DNA from 3 places in the Burkholderia sp. KL41 genome. Region 2 is predicted to be linked to each of the others. Evidence: predicted binding sites of a transcription regulator. Region 2 holds the regulator's gene; each other region holds the start of a gene.
What was found. The regulator LexA, encoded in region 2, represses DNA repair genes until DNA is damaged. The targets are predictions, from matches to a motif close to ACTGTATNNNNATACAGT.
Positions count from the first base shown of each region.

Region 1: imuA (translesion DNA synthesis-associated protein ImuA) is a predicted target of LexA. The motif match lies at 1,873-1,890, and genes of this name have one in related genera.
Region 3: PQB87_RS29735 (DUF2471 family protein) is a predicted target of LexA. The motif match lies at 1,393-1,410, and genes of this name have one in related genera.

Region 1 is NZ_CM174446.1:3,379,570-3,384,606, forward strand. Features, by position in the region: gene PQB87_RS15875 (Y-family DNA polymerase) at 1-1,219, opposite strand, end outside; gene imuA (translesion DNA synthesis-associated protein ImuA) at 1,152-1,859, opposite strand; gene PQB87_RS15885 (ABC transporter ATP-binding protein) at 2,195-2,989, opposite strand; gene PQB87_RS15890 (ABC transporter permease) at 2,991-3,887, opposite strand; gene PQB87_RS15895 (ABC transporter substrate-binding protein) at 4,027-4,992, opposite strand.
Region 2 is NZ_CM174446.1:1,816,656-1,821,692, reverse strand. Features, by position in the region: gene cysW (sulfate ABC transporter permease subunit CysW) at 1-106, opposite strand, end outside; gene cysT (sulfate ABC transporter permease subunit CysT) at 103-996, opposite strand; gene PQB87_RS08550 (sulfate ABC transporter substrate-binding protein) at 1,119-2,156, opposite strand; gene lexA (transcriptional repressor LexA) at 2,421-3,068, shown strand; gene PQB87_RS08540 (hypothetical protein) at 3,095-3,430, shown strand; gene PQB87_RS08535 (DUF2939 domain-containing protein) at 3,460-4,173, shown strand; gene PQB87_RS08530 (universal stress protein) at 4,284-4,781, opposite strand.
Region 3 is NZ_CM174447.1:2,772,178-2,777,214, forward strand. Features, by position in the region: gene PQB87_RS29725 (NAD(P)H-dependent oxidoreductase) at 1-350, opposite strand, end outside; gene PQB87_RS29730 (LysR family transcriptional regulator) at 437-1,330, shown strand; gene PQB87_RS29735 (DUF2471 family protein) at 1,469-1,879, shown strand; gene PQB87_RS29740 (oxidoreductase) at 1,904-3,937, opposite strand; gene PQB87_RS29745 (AraC family transcriptional regulator) at 4,013-5,037, shown strand, end outside.

The sequences.
Region 1 (5,037 bases), 1.6 Mb from region 2:
GCGCATCGAGCGGCAGCCAGCGGTTCGCGGCCTCGGGCCGGTGATCGGCGACGGGTGCCGCGCGCAGCACGTTCTCCGCGCCGAGCCGTGCGACCAGCAGCTCGAACAGCCGCGCGCGCGTCTCTTTCGTGCCGCCCGGCTCGGGGAAAAGATCGTCGGCCGGCGGCGCGACCGATTCGACGCGCGTGGCCTTCAGACGCACCGCGATCACCGCGGCCGGCAACTCGACGCGCGCGAGCCGCTCGCCGAGCAGCCGCATGAAATGCGTCTCGTCGCGCACGGGTGCGGCGAACGCGAGTTCGAGCGGCGTCGGCGGCACGGCCTGACGGCCGCGCTCGTGCTCGAGATCGAACGTCATCGCGGCCAGCGACAGCTGCCGCGCGGCCAGCCAGCCGCACAGCTGCACGACGAGCCGCCGCGCGGCGAACAGCACGGCTTCCGCGTATTCGACGCGCTCCGGCAATTCGAGCCGCACGTCGAACACCGGCGGCACCGCCATCCATGCGAGCGGCTCGACCGCATCGCCGTACGCGCGATCGAGCGCGGCCAGCAACGCGGGACCGCAGCGGCGCTGCAGCCCCGCGCGCGGCAGGTTGCGCAGGTCGGCGAGCGTGCGGCAGCCGAGGCCGTCGAACCAGCCCGCATACGGACGCGCATCGGGCAGCAGCACGCACGGCAGCCTGTCGAGCGAACGCACGAGCGACACCTGGCCGGCGACGCGGCGCCGGAGGCGTGCACGGGCCGACACGCGCGCGAGCAGCCACGCGCCACGCCCGGTCGGTGCGGCGGACAGGCGCGCCGCATAGCCGAGCGCCGCGAGCGTCGCGCGCACCTGTCGGCACAGCGACGGCAGGCCGCCGAACAGGCGCAGGCTCGGGCCGACGTCGACGATCAGCGTGGCTTCGTCGTCGAGCGCAACGCACGGCGAAAAGCGCAGCAACGCGAGCGCGACCGCGCGCAGCGCATCGGCTTCGCGCGCGGGGTCGCGTTCGACGAGCCGCGTGTGCGGCGCGAGCGTAAGCACGCCGCCGCGCTTCATGCCCGCGCGCACGCCCTGCCGGCGCGCGGGCGCATCGGCGATCAGCACGACACCCTGCTCGAGCACCGCGCAGCCTGCTTCGTCCGCTTCGTCTACGCGTTGCGCCGCGCCGTCAGACGGCGGCGGGGCGCACACGTCGAGCGGCAGGCGCGGCAGATGGATGCCGAGCAAGACGCGCATAGCGGCTCTCCACGATGGGCGACGGCAGGTCGAGCACGAGCGGCTCGCCGCGTGCGGGGCCGCGACGCTTGACGATGTCGAGCGACACGCCGCCCGGCACCGGATACAGCGCGACGCGCAGCACGGCCGGCGACGGTTGCCGCCCGGCCGACAGCGGGCGCAGCATCACGAACAGCGTGTCGCCCGTGCGCGCGGCCGCGAGATGCAGGCGCCGCAGCGCATCGGGCCGCGCATCCTGCCAGAGCAGCAGCGCGCCGCAGCACCCCGTCTTGAGCGCCTGCTCGGCAGCCCACAACGCATCGGTGCGGCTGCCGGCACGCAGCCACAGCAGCGCGTCGGACGGTACGCCGAGGCTGGCGAGCGCGGTCGCATGCGGCGCTTGAGGCGGCGCGACGAGCGCAAGCGGACGGCGCGCGCTGACGGTGCGTGCGAGCGCGGGCGCGAGCAGCCGCATCTCGCCGCAGCCCGGCTGCGCGGCCAGCAGTTCGACGAGCCCGCCGACCGGCCAGCCGCCGCCCGGCAGCTCGGCCGACAGCGGGGCGAAGCCGGTATCGATCGTGCGCGGGCCGCCGCGCGCGAGCTGGGAACCGCGCCACAGCGACGGATGAAGGGATTCGGGAGAAATGGAGGATGCGAGCATGACGCCACCCACAACTGTATGGATATACAGTATATGGCAATGCGCTCGCGTCGCACAGCACCGGCGCGAAACCGGTTTTCGTCAGAGGAGAAACGACGGGCAAGCCGGCGCGGTCGTCATGTTACGCCGCACCGGAGCGGGTGTGGCCGGACCGTGCCGCCCGAACGCGCGCCACCGCCAACCGGGCCGAATTGCCGACCCGCCGCGCCACCCCAATTCGTCGGGCTGATTCGTCGGGCCGACTTGTCGACCCGACTCGCCGGGCCGACACACCACCCCTCACGCGAACCGGCACGATGCAACACCCCGCGCCGCGCCGGCCCGCCAGCCGCCCGTCAGCCGAGCAGCAGCGCGTCGTCGTCGAGCTGCTCGTGACGCACCTTCTCGAACATCTGCAGCAGGTCCGGCACGTCGAGCCCCTTGCGCGCGTCGCCCGACACGTCGAGCACGACCTGCCCCTGGTGCAGCATCACCGTGCGGTCGCCGTAGTCGAGCGCCTGCCGCATGCTGTGCGTGACCATCATCGTCGTCAGCTTGCTCTCGGCGACGATGCGCGCGGTCAGCTCCAGCACGAACGCGGCCGTCTTCGGGTCGAGCGCGGCCGTGTGCTCGTCGAGCAGCAGGATCCGCGACGGCCGCAGCGACGCCATCAACAGGCTCACCGCCTGCCGCTGGCCGCCCGACAGCAGCCCGATCCGGTCGGTCAACCGGTTTTCCAGCCCGAGGTTCAGCAGCCGCAGCTTGTCGCGGAACAGCTCGCGCGACGGCCGGTCGAGCGCCGCGCGAAAGCCGCGCCGCGCGCCGCGCGCCATCGCGAGCGCCATGTTCTCCTCGATCGTCAGCGCCTCGCAGGTGCCGGCCATCGGATCCTGGAACACACGCGCGACGAGGTGCGCGCGATCCCACGCGGCCTTGCGCGTGACGTCCGTGCCGTCGATCGAGATGCGTCCCGCATCGACGGCCTGGTCGCCGCTGATCGCATTGAGGAAGGTCGATTTGCCGGCGCCGTTCGAGCCGATCACCGCGACGAACTGGCCGTCGGGAATCTCGAGCGACAGCCCGCGCAGCGCGCGCGTCTCGATCGGCGTGCCGGGATTGAACGTCAGTTTCAGGTCTTGTGCGGACAGCATGTCAGGCCCCTCCGTTCTTGCGCGCGAACAGCTTCTTGCGCGTTGCCGGCAGCACCAGCGCGATCGTGACGAGCGCGGCCGTCACGAGGTTCAGGTCCTGCGCCTTCAGGCCGATGAATTCGCTGTTCAGCGCAAGCGCGATGAAGAAGCGGTAGACGATCGCGCCGAGCACGACGGCGAGCGTCGTCAGCACGAGCCGGCGCGCCGGCAGCAGCGTCTCGCCGATGATCACCGCGGCCAGCCCGATCACGATCGTGCCGATCCCCATCGAGATGTCCGCGCCGCCCTGCGTCTGCGCGAACAACGCACCGGCGAGCGCGACGAGCGCGTTCGACAGCGCCATCCCGGCGAGCGTCGCGCGGCCGGTCGCGATGCCCTGCGCGCGCGCCATCCGCGGGTTCGCGCCGGTCGCGCGCATCGCGAGGCCGAGCTGCGACGAGAAGAACCAGTCGAGGCCGAGCTTCGCGACCACGACGACGATCGCGAGCAGCGCGGGGCGCAGCACGTAATCGGGCATCCAGTCGGGCTGCAGCACGGTGAAGACGGTCGGCTCGGTGATGAGCGGCACGTTCGGCCGGCCCATGATCCGCAGGTTCACCGAATAGAGCGCGATCATCATCAGGATGCTGGCGAGCAGGTCCATGATCTTCAGGCGCACGTTGAGCCAGCCGGTGATGAAGCCGGCCACCGCGCCCGCGACGATCGCGATGCAGGTCGAGCTGAACGGGTCGTAGCCGGCGGAGATCAGCGTCGCGGCGACGGCGCCGCCGAGCGGAAAGCTGCCGTCGACGGTGAGGTCGGGGAAGTTGAGGATGCGAAACGAGATCAGCACCCCGAGGGCGACGAGGCTGAAGATCAGGCCGATCTCCAGGGCGCCCAGAAACGAGAACAGAGACATGATGGGGAAATCCTGTTGCTTCCCGGCCGGACGTGTACGGCCGGGCGAAGCGAACGGGCGGCCCCGGGTGGGAGCCGCCCGTCCGGCGGTGTCGTTCAGGCCCGGATCGGGCCTGCAGGCGCGGCGGTCGGGCCGCGGCTTACTTGATGACCGTCTTCGCGTCCTTGAGCAGATCCGGCGCGAGCGTCACGCCCTGCTTCGCGGCCGCGCCCGTGTTCGCGAACAGCTCGAGGTTGCTGCTCGTTTCCGACGCGATCGCGCCCGGCTTCTCGCCCTTCAGGATGCGCGCGACGACCTTGCCCGTCTGGCGGCCGAGGTCGCCGTAGTTGATGCCGAGCGCCGCGATGCCGCCGCGCTTCACGCTGTCGGTGTCGCCGGCGACGAGCGGGATCTTCGCTTCGTTCGCGACCTTCACGAGCGCTTCGTACGCGGACACGACGTTGTTGTCGGTGTTCGTGTAGATCACGTCGACCTTGCCGATCAGGCTTTTCGCCGCCGGGCCGATGTCGACGGTGCGCGGCGCGGCCGCTTCCTTCAGCGTCATCCCCTGCTTCGCGAGGATTTCCTTCAACGCCTTCACGACGACGACCGAATTCGCCTCGCCCGGGTTATAGACCATGCCGACCGTCTTCGCGTTGGGCACGACGCGCCTGATCAGCGCGACCTGGCGATCGAGCGGCAGCTTGTCGGACACGCCCGTCACGTTGGTGCCCGACGGGCCCCAGCCCTTCACGAGCTGCGCGGCGACCGGATCGGTCACGCCCGAATAGACGACCGGCACGCTCTTCGTCGATGCAACCACCGCCTGCGCGGCCGGCGTCGCGATCGCGACGATCACGTCGGGCTGGTCGCCGACGAACTTGCGCGCGATCTGCGCGGCCGTGCCCGTGTTGCCCTGCGCGCTCTGGTATTCCCACTTGAGCTTGTCGTCGCCGTAACCTTCCGCCTTCAGTTCGGCGCGCACGCCGTCGCGGATCGCATCGAGCGCCGGGTGGTCGACGATCGACAGCACCTTGACGGTCTGGGCGTGCGCGGCACCGGCCAGCGCGAGCGCGGCCACGCCGGCCGTGATCGAACGGATCGCGAAAGTCTTGAAACGCTTCATGGGTGTGTCTCCCCCGTATTGTGTCGGTTCTGGATGATGAATTTC
Region 2 (5,037 bases):
GCCAGCGCACGACGCGCGACTCGCTGACGGGGTCGAGCCGCTTCGCGGCGCGCCCTTGCGCGGCCGAAGACGGGGTTTTCAGCACGACGGTGGCCTCCTGGCTCATTGCTGGCCTCCTGCTGCGGCGGCGGTGACGGTCGCAGGCGCGGGACCGCTCGCGCCCTTGCTCGTGCGGCGCTGCAGATACCACTGCAGCGTGTTGATCAGCAGCAGCATCAGGAACGACACGACCAGCATCACGACCGCCAGCGCGGTCGCGCCCGCGTAGTCGTACTGCTCGAGCTTCGTGATGATGAGCAGCGACGTGATCTCGGATTTCATCGGCACGTTGCCGGCGATGAAGATCACCGAGCCGTATTCGCCGAGCGCGCGCGCGAACGCGAGCGCGAACCCGGTGAGGAGCGCCGGCAGCACGGCCGGCAGCACGACGCGGCGGAACGTCAGCCAGCGCGACGCACCCAGGCACGCGGCCGCCTCCTCCTGCTCACGCTCGAAATCCTCGAGCACCGGCTGCACGGTGCGCACGACGAACGGCAACCCGATGAAGGTCAGCGCGACCAGCACACCGGCCGGCGTGAACGCGATCTTGATGCCGAGCGGCGCGAGATACTGGCCGACCCAGCCGTTGGTCGCGTAGACGGCCGCGAGCGAGATGCCGGCAACCGACGTCGGCAGCGCGAACGGCAGGTCGACGATCGCATCGACGAGGCGCTTGAACGGGAACGTGTAGCGCACGAGCACCCACGCGACGAGGAAGCCGAACACGGCGTTGATCAGCGCGCCGCCGAGTGCGGACGTGAACGTCAGCCGGTACGACGCGAGCACGCGCGGCGACGCGACGGCGGTGACGAATTGGTCCCACGACAGCGTCGCGGTCTTCAGGAACGTGGCGGCGAGCGGTATCAGCACCACGAGGCTCAAATAGGCCACCGTGATGCCTAGCGTCACGCCGAAACCGGGCAGCGCGCTCGGCTTGCGAAAGGTGTACGTCGTCATCGGATGCTCTTGCTGGGTCGATGCTGCTCATGGGTCCGACGCAAACGCCGGCGCGATGCTTTGCGCCGGCGGCCCGCCGAGGGTGCGGCGCGCTGTCGTGGCGCGCCGCTGTCGTTATGGTGTTACTGCGGCTTGTAGATCGAATCGAACACGCCGCCGTCCGCGAAATGCGTCTTCTGCGCATTCGTCCAGCCGCCGAAGGTATCGTCGACCGTGTACAGCTTCAGCTTCGGGAACTGCTTGGTCAGCTCCGCCGGCACGTTCTTCGAACGCGGCCGGTAGTAGTTGCGTGCCGCGATCTCCTGGCCCTGCGGGCTGTACAGGAAGTTCAGGTACGCCTCGGCCAGCTTGCGCGTGCCCTTCTTGTCGACCACCTTGTCGACCACCGCGACGGGCGGCTCGGCCAGGATGCTCACCGACGGCACGACGATCTCGAACTTGTCGGTACCGAATTCCTTGACCGACAGGAACGCCTCGTTTTCCCATGCGATCAGCACGTCGCCGATCCCGCGCTGCACGAAGCTCGTGGTCGCGCCGCGTGCGCCCGAATCGAGCACGCCCGCGTTCTTGTAGAGCTTCGTGACGAATTCCTTCGCCGTCTGCTCGTTGCCGCCCGGCTTGTGCTGCGCGTACGCCCATGCGGCCAGGTAGTTCCAGCGTGCGCCGCCCGACGTCTTCGGGTTCGGCGTGACGATCGAGATGCCCGGCTTGGTCAGGTCGTCCCAGTCCTTGATCCCCTTCGGGTTGCCCTTGCGCACCAGGAACACGATCGTCGACGTATACGGCGACGCGTTGTCGGGCAGGCGCTTCTGCCAATCCTTGTTGACGAGGCCCTTGTTCGCGAGCGCGTCGATGTCGTACGCCAGCGCCAGCGTGACGACGTCGGCCTGCAGGCCGTCGAGCACCGAGCGCGCCTGCGCGCCCGAACCGCCGTGCGACTGCTTGAAGTTGACGGTCTCGCCCGTCTTCGCCTTCCACTCCTTGCCGAACGCCTGGTTGAAGTCCTGATACAGCTCGCGCGTCGGGTCGTACGACACGTTCAGGAAGGTCGTATCGGCCTGCGCGTGCGTCGCGACGCCCAGCGCCGCCGCCGCGCCCAGCGCGAGTGTTGCGATCAGGCGGCCCACTCCGCCCACCAGCCCCGTATTGCGCTTGCCCATCCTTGGTTCTCCAGTGTTGTCGGTATTGCGATGTCGGGCCAGTCTAGCGAACGGGTTACATGATTAAAAATAATCGTTCCTCATTTTTTAATACTCAAAAGTGCTAACGCAGACGGGATGGACGGTTGCGGCAGATAAACCGGCGTCCGGACGTCGCAAAATCACGCCGGAACCGGCGTGATCGCGTCGAACCTCACGTAACACTTGAAATTCGCGAACTACTGTATAAAAATACAGCTCACTGTCTATCCATACAGTTGAGCCATGACCAAACTCACCGCCCGTCAGCAACAAGTGTTCGACTTGATCCGTCGCGCGATCGAGCGCTCCGGATTCCCGCCCACCCGTGCCGAGATCGCGGCCGAACTGGGCTTCAGCTCGCCGAATGCGGCCGAAGAGCACCTGCGCGCGCTGGCGCGCAAGGGTGTGATCGAGCTGGCCGCCGGCGCGTCGCGCGGCATCCGCCTGCTCGGCATCGACGATGCCCCGCACCAGTTCACGCTCCCGCACGCCGGCCTGATGCAGCTGTCGCTGCCGCTCGTCGGCCGTGTGGCAGCCGGTAGCCCGATCCTCGCGCAGGAGCACATCTCGCAGCATTACGCGTGCGATCCCGCGCTGTTCACCAGCAAGCCCGACTACCTGCTGAAGGTGCGCGGCCTGTCGATGCGCGACGCCGGCATCCTCGATGGCGACCTGCTCGCCGTGCAGAAGCGCACGGAAGCGAAGGACGGCCAGATCATCGTCGCGCGTCTCGGCGACGACGTCACGGTCAAGCGCCTGATGCGCCGGCCGGGCGGTCTCGAGCTGATCGCGGAGAACCCGGATTACGAAAACATCTTCGTCAAGGCCGGCAGCGCGGAATTCGCGCTGGAAGGCATCGCCGTCGGGCTGATCCGCTCGGGCGAACTCTGACATTCCGTCTCGCTGAGGAGAACATCATGGAACGCCTTGCCCGCCTGCTGCCTTTCCGTCAATTCGGTCGCCTGCGTCACCTGCGCGGCCGCACGCCCTGCGCACCGCTGTCCGTGGCGGCGCCTGTGCAAGAAGAAGTCGCAGTCGAACGGCAGGCGTCCCTGCTGCCGTCTGCGCTCCCCGCTTTCGCGCGGGTATCGCTGAACGCCGGCCTGAATCACGCGGAACCCGCGCGTCGCGCGCCGGTGCGCGTCTATCACGGTCGTTCACGCCTGATCATGGTCGGCACGATCGATGCCGTGTGCCGGATGATCGATCGCTGCATTGCAGAGGAACGATCGGCAACGCCTGGCGGTCTCTGATTGCGGAACATCCCCGCACCGGAGGCAACGTGACCGGATCTTCGGGCCGCGCATGGCGGCTCAAACCCCTGCTGATCATCGTGCTGGCCATCGCCGCCGTTGCGGCGATCGGCTATGCCTACGCGTCGCCGTACGTCGCGCTCGGCCGCCTGAAAACGGCGATCGATGCGCGCGATGCGCAGGCCATCAGTGAATATGTCGATTTTCCGTCGCTGCGCATCAGCCTGAAGCAGCAGGTCACGGAAGAGTTGATGCGCCGGATCGACGCGGTGAAGAAGGGCAATCCGTTCGCGGTGCTCGGTGCACTGATCGGGTCGGCATTGATCGGCCCGCTGGTCGATGCATACGCGACCCCGGAGGGCGTGGCCGCGCTGATGAGCGGATTGCCACCGCGTGGCAATCCGGGGGAGCGTCCACCTGACTTGTCGAATCTGCCATCAGGCAGCGATGCACCGGGCAACACGCCGGCCGCACCGGCACCCAATCAGGCTTCGGCAAGCGCAGCCGCTCCGGGCAGCAACGCGGCAGCCGCATCATCGCCGCCCCCTGCTGCTGCCGCGCCGGCCAGCCAGGTCGATGCAGCGCATTCGCCGCATCAGCAGCAAACCAGCGCCGGCTACCGGAATATCGATGAATTCGTCGTGACCTACCAGCGCAGTGCCGACGGCACGCGCTATGCGGCGATATTCCACCGCTTCGGCCTGTTCTCGTGGAAGTTGTCCGCAATCGACCTGCACGCTTGACAGGGCTCGACAGGGACTTGACTGGCTCGGGGTTAGCGCCCGAGCCACTGAGGCGGCATGACTGCCCGACCGGCACGGTTCGCCAGCCGCGCAGTCATCGAATCATTGGATCATTTGCCGTTCGCCGTGGCCGCTTCACGCTCGCGTGCGATTTCGGCCTTCTGCTCTTGCGCCGACGAACACGCAACCAGAATGCTGCAGTTCACGCGATCGAGCAGTTGCGTGTTGCCCGAGCCCATCCACCACCTCGACAGCCCGCTGCGGCATCGGTGGCCGACGACGACGAGATCGGCGTTCAGTTCCGTCGCGAGATTCGCGATTTCGTCGATCGGATAGCCGAATGCGAAATGGCCTTCGGCCTGCACGCCGCGCTCGCGCAGCCAGTTCACCCCTTCCTGCAGGATTTCACGCGCGGTTTCCTCGAACCGGCCGCACGCGACGTCGGTCAGCAAGCCCGCGCTCTGTGCAATGCTCGAGCGCATGTCGACGACCGACAGCAAATGCGTCTCGGCCTTCAGGTCCATCGCGAGATTGGCGCCGCAGCGCAGTGCCTTGCGCCCTTCGAGCGTGCCGTCGTAACACAGCAGAATCTTGTTGTAGCTAGCCATGAAACCTCCCTATCGCAACAACGAGCCTACGCATTCATCATGGTGCGCCGCAATTCAGGACGCAAGGGATGGAAAACGCGGATTCGCCCCGCGCGGCGCGTGCGCGATGATGCGGTGCACGATCGGTGCGCGCATGCATCGCACCGCGCAGGCATGCCCTGAAGAGACGCAGCCGATGCACTAGAATGGCCCGTTCGTACTCCAGCGGGCCACCAGGCGCCGGCGTCGTGCGCTTCGGTCATGCCCGTGTGACAGG
Region 3 (5,037 bases), on a different replicon from region 2:
TACACACGCTCGACCCAGCCCTTCATGATTGCCGGCATCGAAAACCACCACAACGGAAACTGCAGGATCACCGCGTCGGCCCACTTCAGCTTCTCCTGCTCGCGCGCGATATCTTCACTTTGCGTGCCGGTCGCGAATGCGTGCTTCGAGTCGAGCGACGGATCGAACCGCGCATCGGGCGCACGACCGGTCACGTCGTTCGCGTCGAACGCCGCCTTCCAGTTCATCGCATACAGATCCGTCACCTGCACCGCGTGGCCGGCTGCTTCGAGATGCTCGACGGCAAAGTCGCGCAGCGCGCCGTTCAGCGAACGTGGTTCGGGATGGGCATAAACGATCAGCACATTCATGTTCGTCACTCCTTTGATTGAATGACTACAGGATGCCGCCGCCAAAGGTATATTTGAAATGAATTCCTGATATTCCAGGTATAGCCATGAATAATCTCAGACGACTCGACCTGAACCTGCTCGTCACGCTGGACGTGCTGCTTGCCGAGCACAACGTCACGCGCGCGGCCGAGAAGCTGAACATGTCGCAGCCGTCGGTGAGCGTGCAGCTGCAAAAACTGCGCGACCTGTTCGGCGACCCGCTGCTGTTGCCGGGGCCGCGCGGGATGCGGCCGACCGCGCGCGCGGAAACGCTGCGCGAGCCGTTGCGCGATGCGCTCGAAGCCGTCGAACGCGCGGTGGTTCCTGCCACCCCGTTCGATCCGGCGACCGCGACGAACACGTGGCGCGTGGCCGCGACCGACTACGGCGAATCGACGATCGTGCTGCCCGCGCTGCACACGCTGCGCTCGGCCGCGCCCGGTACGCGGCTCGCCGTCGTCGAACTCGCGCCGCCGCGCATCGAGCAGGATGCCGAACGAAACGGCATCGACCTCGCCTTTCATACGACAGAAGGGTCGCCGGCCGGCATGCGGCGCCTGCCGCTGTTCGTCGAGCGTTATGTGCTCATCGGCCGCGCCGGGCATCCGAAGCTGAAGCGGCGCCCCACGCTCGCGCGGTTCGGCACGCTCGAACACGTGATCGTGTCGCCCGATGGCGGCGGCTTCTTCGGCGTGACGGACGAAGCGCTCGCGAAGGTCGGTGCCGTGCGGCGCGTCGTGCTGTCCGTGCCGCACTTCCTGTTCGTGATGTCGGCGGTCGCGAGCACCGATCTCGTCGCGATGCTGCCCGAGCGACTGGTGCGCGACGTGCCTGCGCTGCGTGTGGTGGACGCACCGGTCGAGGTGCCCGGCTATGAAATGTCGATGCTGTGGCACGAGCGCGTGCATCGCGATCCGGCGCATCGGTGGCTGCGGGAGACCATCGCGGCGGCGGTCTGACACGGCCCGGTTGCCGGACGGCTGCCATCTGCTGTCATCGGGGGCTTGAAAGTGCGCCGATCACTGTATATATTTACAGTGTTTCTGCGTCATTTGACCCGAATTCCGTCCCCCGAGACGGTCTTTAGTGAGGCGACCATGTTCCAGTCATCCGCATTCGATCCCGAGCAACCCGGCTTCAATCCCGTCCACTTCGAGCGCGCCGCGCGGCAGGCGGTCGTCGATCTTCAGCGTGTCGTCGGCGGCCCCGCGCAGCGGGCGCTCGGCTTGCGGCGCCGCAGCCATCCGGCCGCCGTCCGCACGATGAGCTGGCAGGCGCTGCTGAATGTCGAGGAGCTGGCGTTCTCGAACTCCGGCTTCCTGAACCGCAACGATCCGACGGTCGTCGACGCCTTCATCCGGCTGCGCGACAGCCGGATGGTCGCCGCGGACGTCGAGGAAGCCGTCGACTGGAAGCGCGACGACGAAGATTTGCCCGCCGTTTACCTGATCGTCAAGGCGATGCTCGAAGCGGAAGAGCGCGAGACGCAACACGCCGAGATGGAGTGACGGCGGCGACGCGCGGCCGTCCCGTTACAGCCGCGCCGCGAGGCGCGCACCCTGATCGATCGCGCGCTTCGCGTCGAGTTCGGCGGCCAGTTCCGCGCCGCCGATCAGGTGCACGGAACGCCCGGCCGCCTGCAACGGCGCGAGCAACGCACGCTGCGGCTCCTGTCCCGTGCAGAGCACGATCGTGTCGGCTTCGATCAGCTCGTGATCGGTGCGCTGCTCGCCGTACGACACGTGCAGCCCGCGCGCATCGATCAATTCGTAGTTCACGCCGCCGATCATCTTCACCAGCTTCATCTTCAGCGTCGCGCGGTGAATCCAGCCGGTCGTCTTGCCGAGCCCCTTGCCGAGCGGCGCGGCCTTGCGCTGCAGCAGCGTCACTTCACGCGCGGGCGGCGTGACCTGCGCACGCGTCACGCCGCCACGCGTCGCGGCCGGGTCGGTCACGCCCCACTCGGCCTTCCACTCGTCCAGATCGAGCGCCGGCGATTCGCCGTCCTGCACCAGATACTCGGCGACATCGAAGCCGATCCCGCCCGCGCCGACCACCGCGACACGCCGGCCGACCGGCTGCCTGCCCGCGAGCACGTCGATGTAGCTGAGCACGTTCGGCCCGTCCTGCCCCGGAATCTTCGGGTCGCGGGGCGCGACGCCCGTTGCGAGCACGATTTCGTCGTAGCCGCCCGCGATCAGGTCGCTTGCGTCGACGCGGCGGTTCAGGTGCAGGTTCACGCCGGTCAGCTCGACCTGGCGGCCGAAGTAGCTCAGCGCTTCGTGAAACTCCTCCTTGCCCGGAATCCGCTTGGCCATGTTGAACTGGCCGCCGATCTCGGCCGCGCCGTCGAACAGGTCGACCCGATGGCCGCGCTGCGCGAGCACGGTCGAGCACGCGAGCCCGGCCGGCCCCGCGCCCACCACCGCGATGCGCTTCGGCTGCGGCGCGGGCGTGTATTTCAGCTCCGTCTCGTGGCATGCACGCGGATTCAGCAGGCACGACGCGATCCTGTTCTTGAACGCGTGATCGAGACACGCCTGGTTGCAGCCGATACAGGTGTTGATCTCGTCGGCACGGCCCTGCGCGGCCTTGACCACGAACTCGGCATCCGCGAGCAGCGGGCGTGCCATCGACACCATGTCCGCGCAGCCGTCCGCGAGGATCTGCTCGGCCACTTCGGGGCGATTGATCCGGTTGGTGGTCACGAGCGGAATGCCGACCTCGCCCTTCATCTTCTTCGTCACCCACGCGAACGCACCGCGCGGCACCGACGTCGCGATCGTCGGCACGCGCGCCTCGTGCCAGCCGATCCCCGTGTTGATGATGGTCGCGCCCGCGCGCTCGACGGCCTTCGCGAGCTGCACGGTTTCGCTCCAGTCGCTGCCGTCCGGAATCAGGTCGAGCATCGACAGCCGGTAGATCAGGATGAAATCGCGGCCGACCGCTTCGCGTGTGCGTTCGATGATCTCGATCGGCAGCCGGATGCGGTTCTCGTACGACCCGCCCCACTGGTCGGTGCGCTTGTTCGTATGCATCGAGATGAACTGGTTGATCAGGTAGCCTTCGGAGCCCATGATCTCGACGCCGTCGTAACCGGCTTCACGCGCGAGCTTCGCGCAACGGACAAACGCGCGGATCTGCCGCTCGACCCCGCGCGCGCTCAGCTCGTGCGGCGTGAACGGCGAAATCGGCGACTTGATCTTCGACGGCGCGACCGCGAACGGGTGATAACCGTAGCGGCCCGTATGGAGGATCTGCAGCGCGATCTTGCCGTCCTCCGCATGCACGGCGCCGGTGATCTCGCGATGGCGCCGCGCGGCGGCCGACGTCATCAGCGTGCCGCCGAACGGCTTGGTCCAGCCGGCCACGTTCGGCGCGAAGCCGCCCGTCACGATCAGGCCCACGCCGCCGCGCGCGCGTTCGGCGAAATATTCGGCGAGCCGCGGCAGCGTCTTGCGGCTGTCCTCGAGGCCCGTGTGCATCGAGCCCATCAAGACGCGGTTCTTCAGCGTCGTGAAACCGAGATCGAGCGGCGCGAGCAGGTGGGGAAAGGGTGTCGTCATGATGATCGTGCCAGTAAGCGATGCGTGACATCGTAGGCGCGCGCCGCCTTGAACGTGAGGGGGCAAACAGCCATAATGCTTGTCATTTCCGGCCAAGACGACATGACTTCCCCTCTCGCCAAGGACCGCCTCGGGCTGCGCCGGCCGACGATTCCGGTCGCCTACACGCGCCTGCTGCTGCAGGCGCTGGCCGCGCGCGGTGTCGACCTGGCCGCCGTGCGCGCCGGCACGGGCCTGCGCGATGCGGTGCTGGCCGAACCGGACGCGCGCGTCGCGCCGTCGCAATGGGGGCGGCTCGTGCTCAATGCGATCGAGATCGGCGGCGATCCGGGCATCGGGCTCGCGTTCGGGCTGCTGCTGAAGCCGACCGTGCACGGCTTTCTCGGCTACGCGACCCTGACCGCGCGGGACATCCGCGAGGCGCTATCCGTCACGCAGCGCTACTTCCGGATGCGCAACCGCCAATATCGCCTGACCCATGAAGAAGACGAACGCGGCGCGACGCTCGAACTGCACGGCGTGCAGGCGAGCCCCGTGCTGCAGCATCACGTGATGTTCGAATTCGTGCTGACCGGGCTCGCGCAGAACATCTCGCAATGGGCCGGGCGCGCGTCGCCGTCGATCGCGCTGCAATTCACGTGGCCGGAGCCGCCCTATTTCGCACGCTATCGCGACCAGTTGCCGCCGGTCGAATTCGGCTGCGCGGCCAACGCGCTGTGGATCGCGCACGACGTGCTCGACTGGCCGCTGCCGCTCGCCGACGAAGTCGCGCATCGGCAGGCGCTCGTGCAGGTGGAGCGTGAGTATGCGCAGGTGCGCCAGGAGGAAGGCGATCTGGTCGAACGCGTGCGTGCGGAGCTGGCACGCGGGGCCGGCGATTACCCGGGGCCGGGGACGCTCGCCGATGCGCTGCTCGTGTCGACACGCACGCTGCGGCGCCGGCTCGAGGAAGCCGGGTCGAGCTATCGGCAGTTGCTCGACGAAGCGCGGTTTCGCGACGCGAAGCAGTTGCTCGCCGCGTCGGATCTTGACCTGAAGACGATCGCCGAGCGGCTGCAATTCACCGACCCGGCGAATTTCACGCGCGCGTTCCGGCGCTG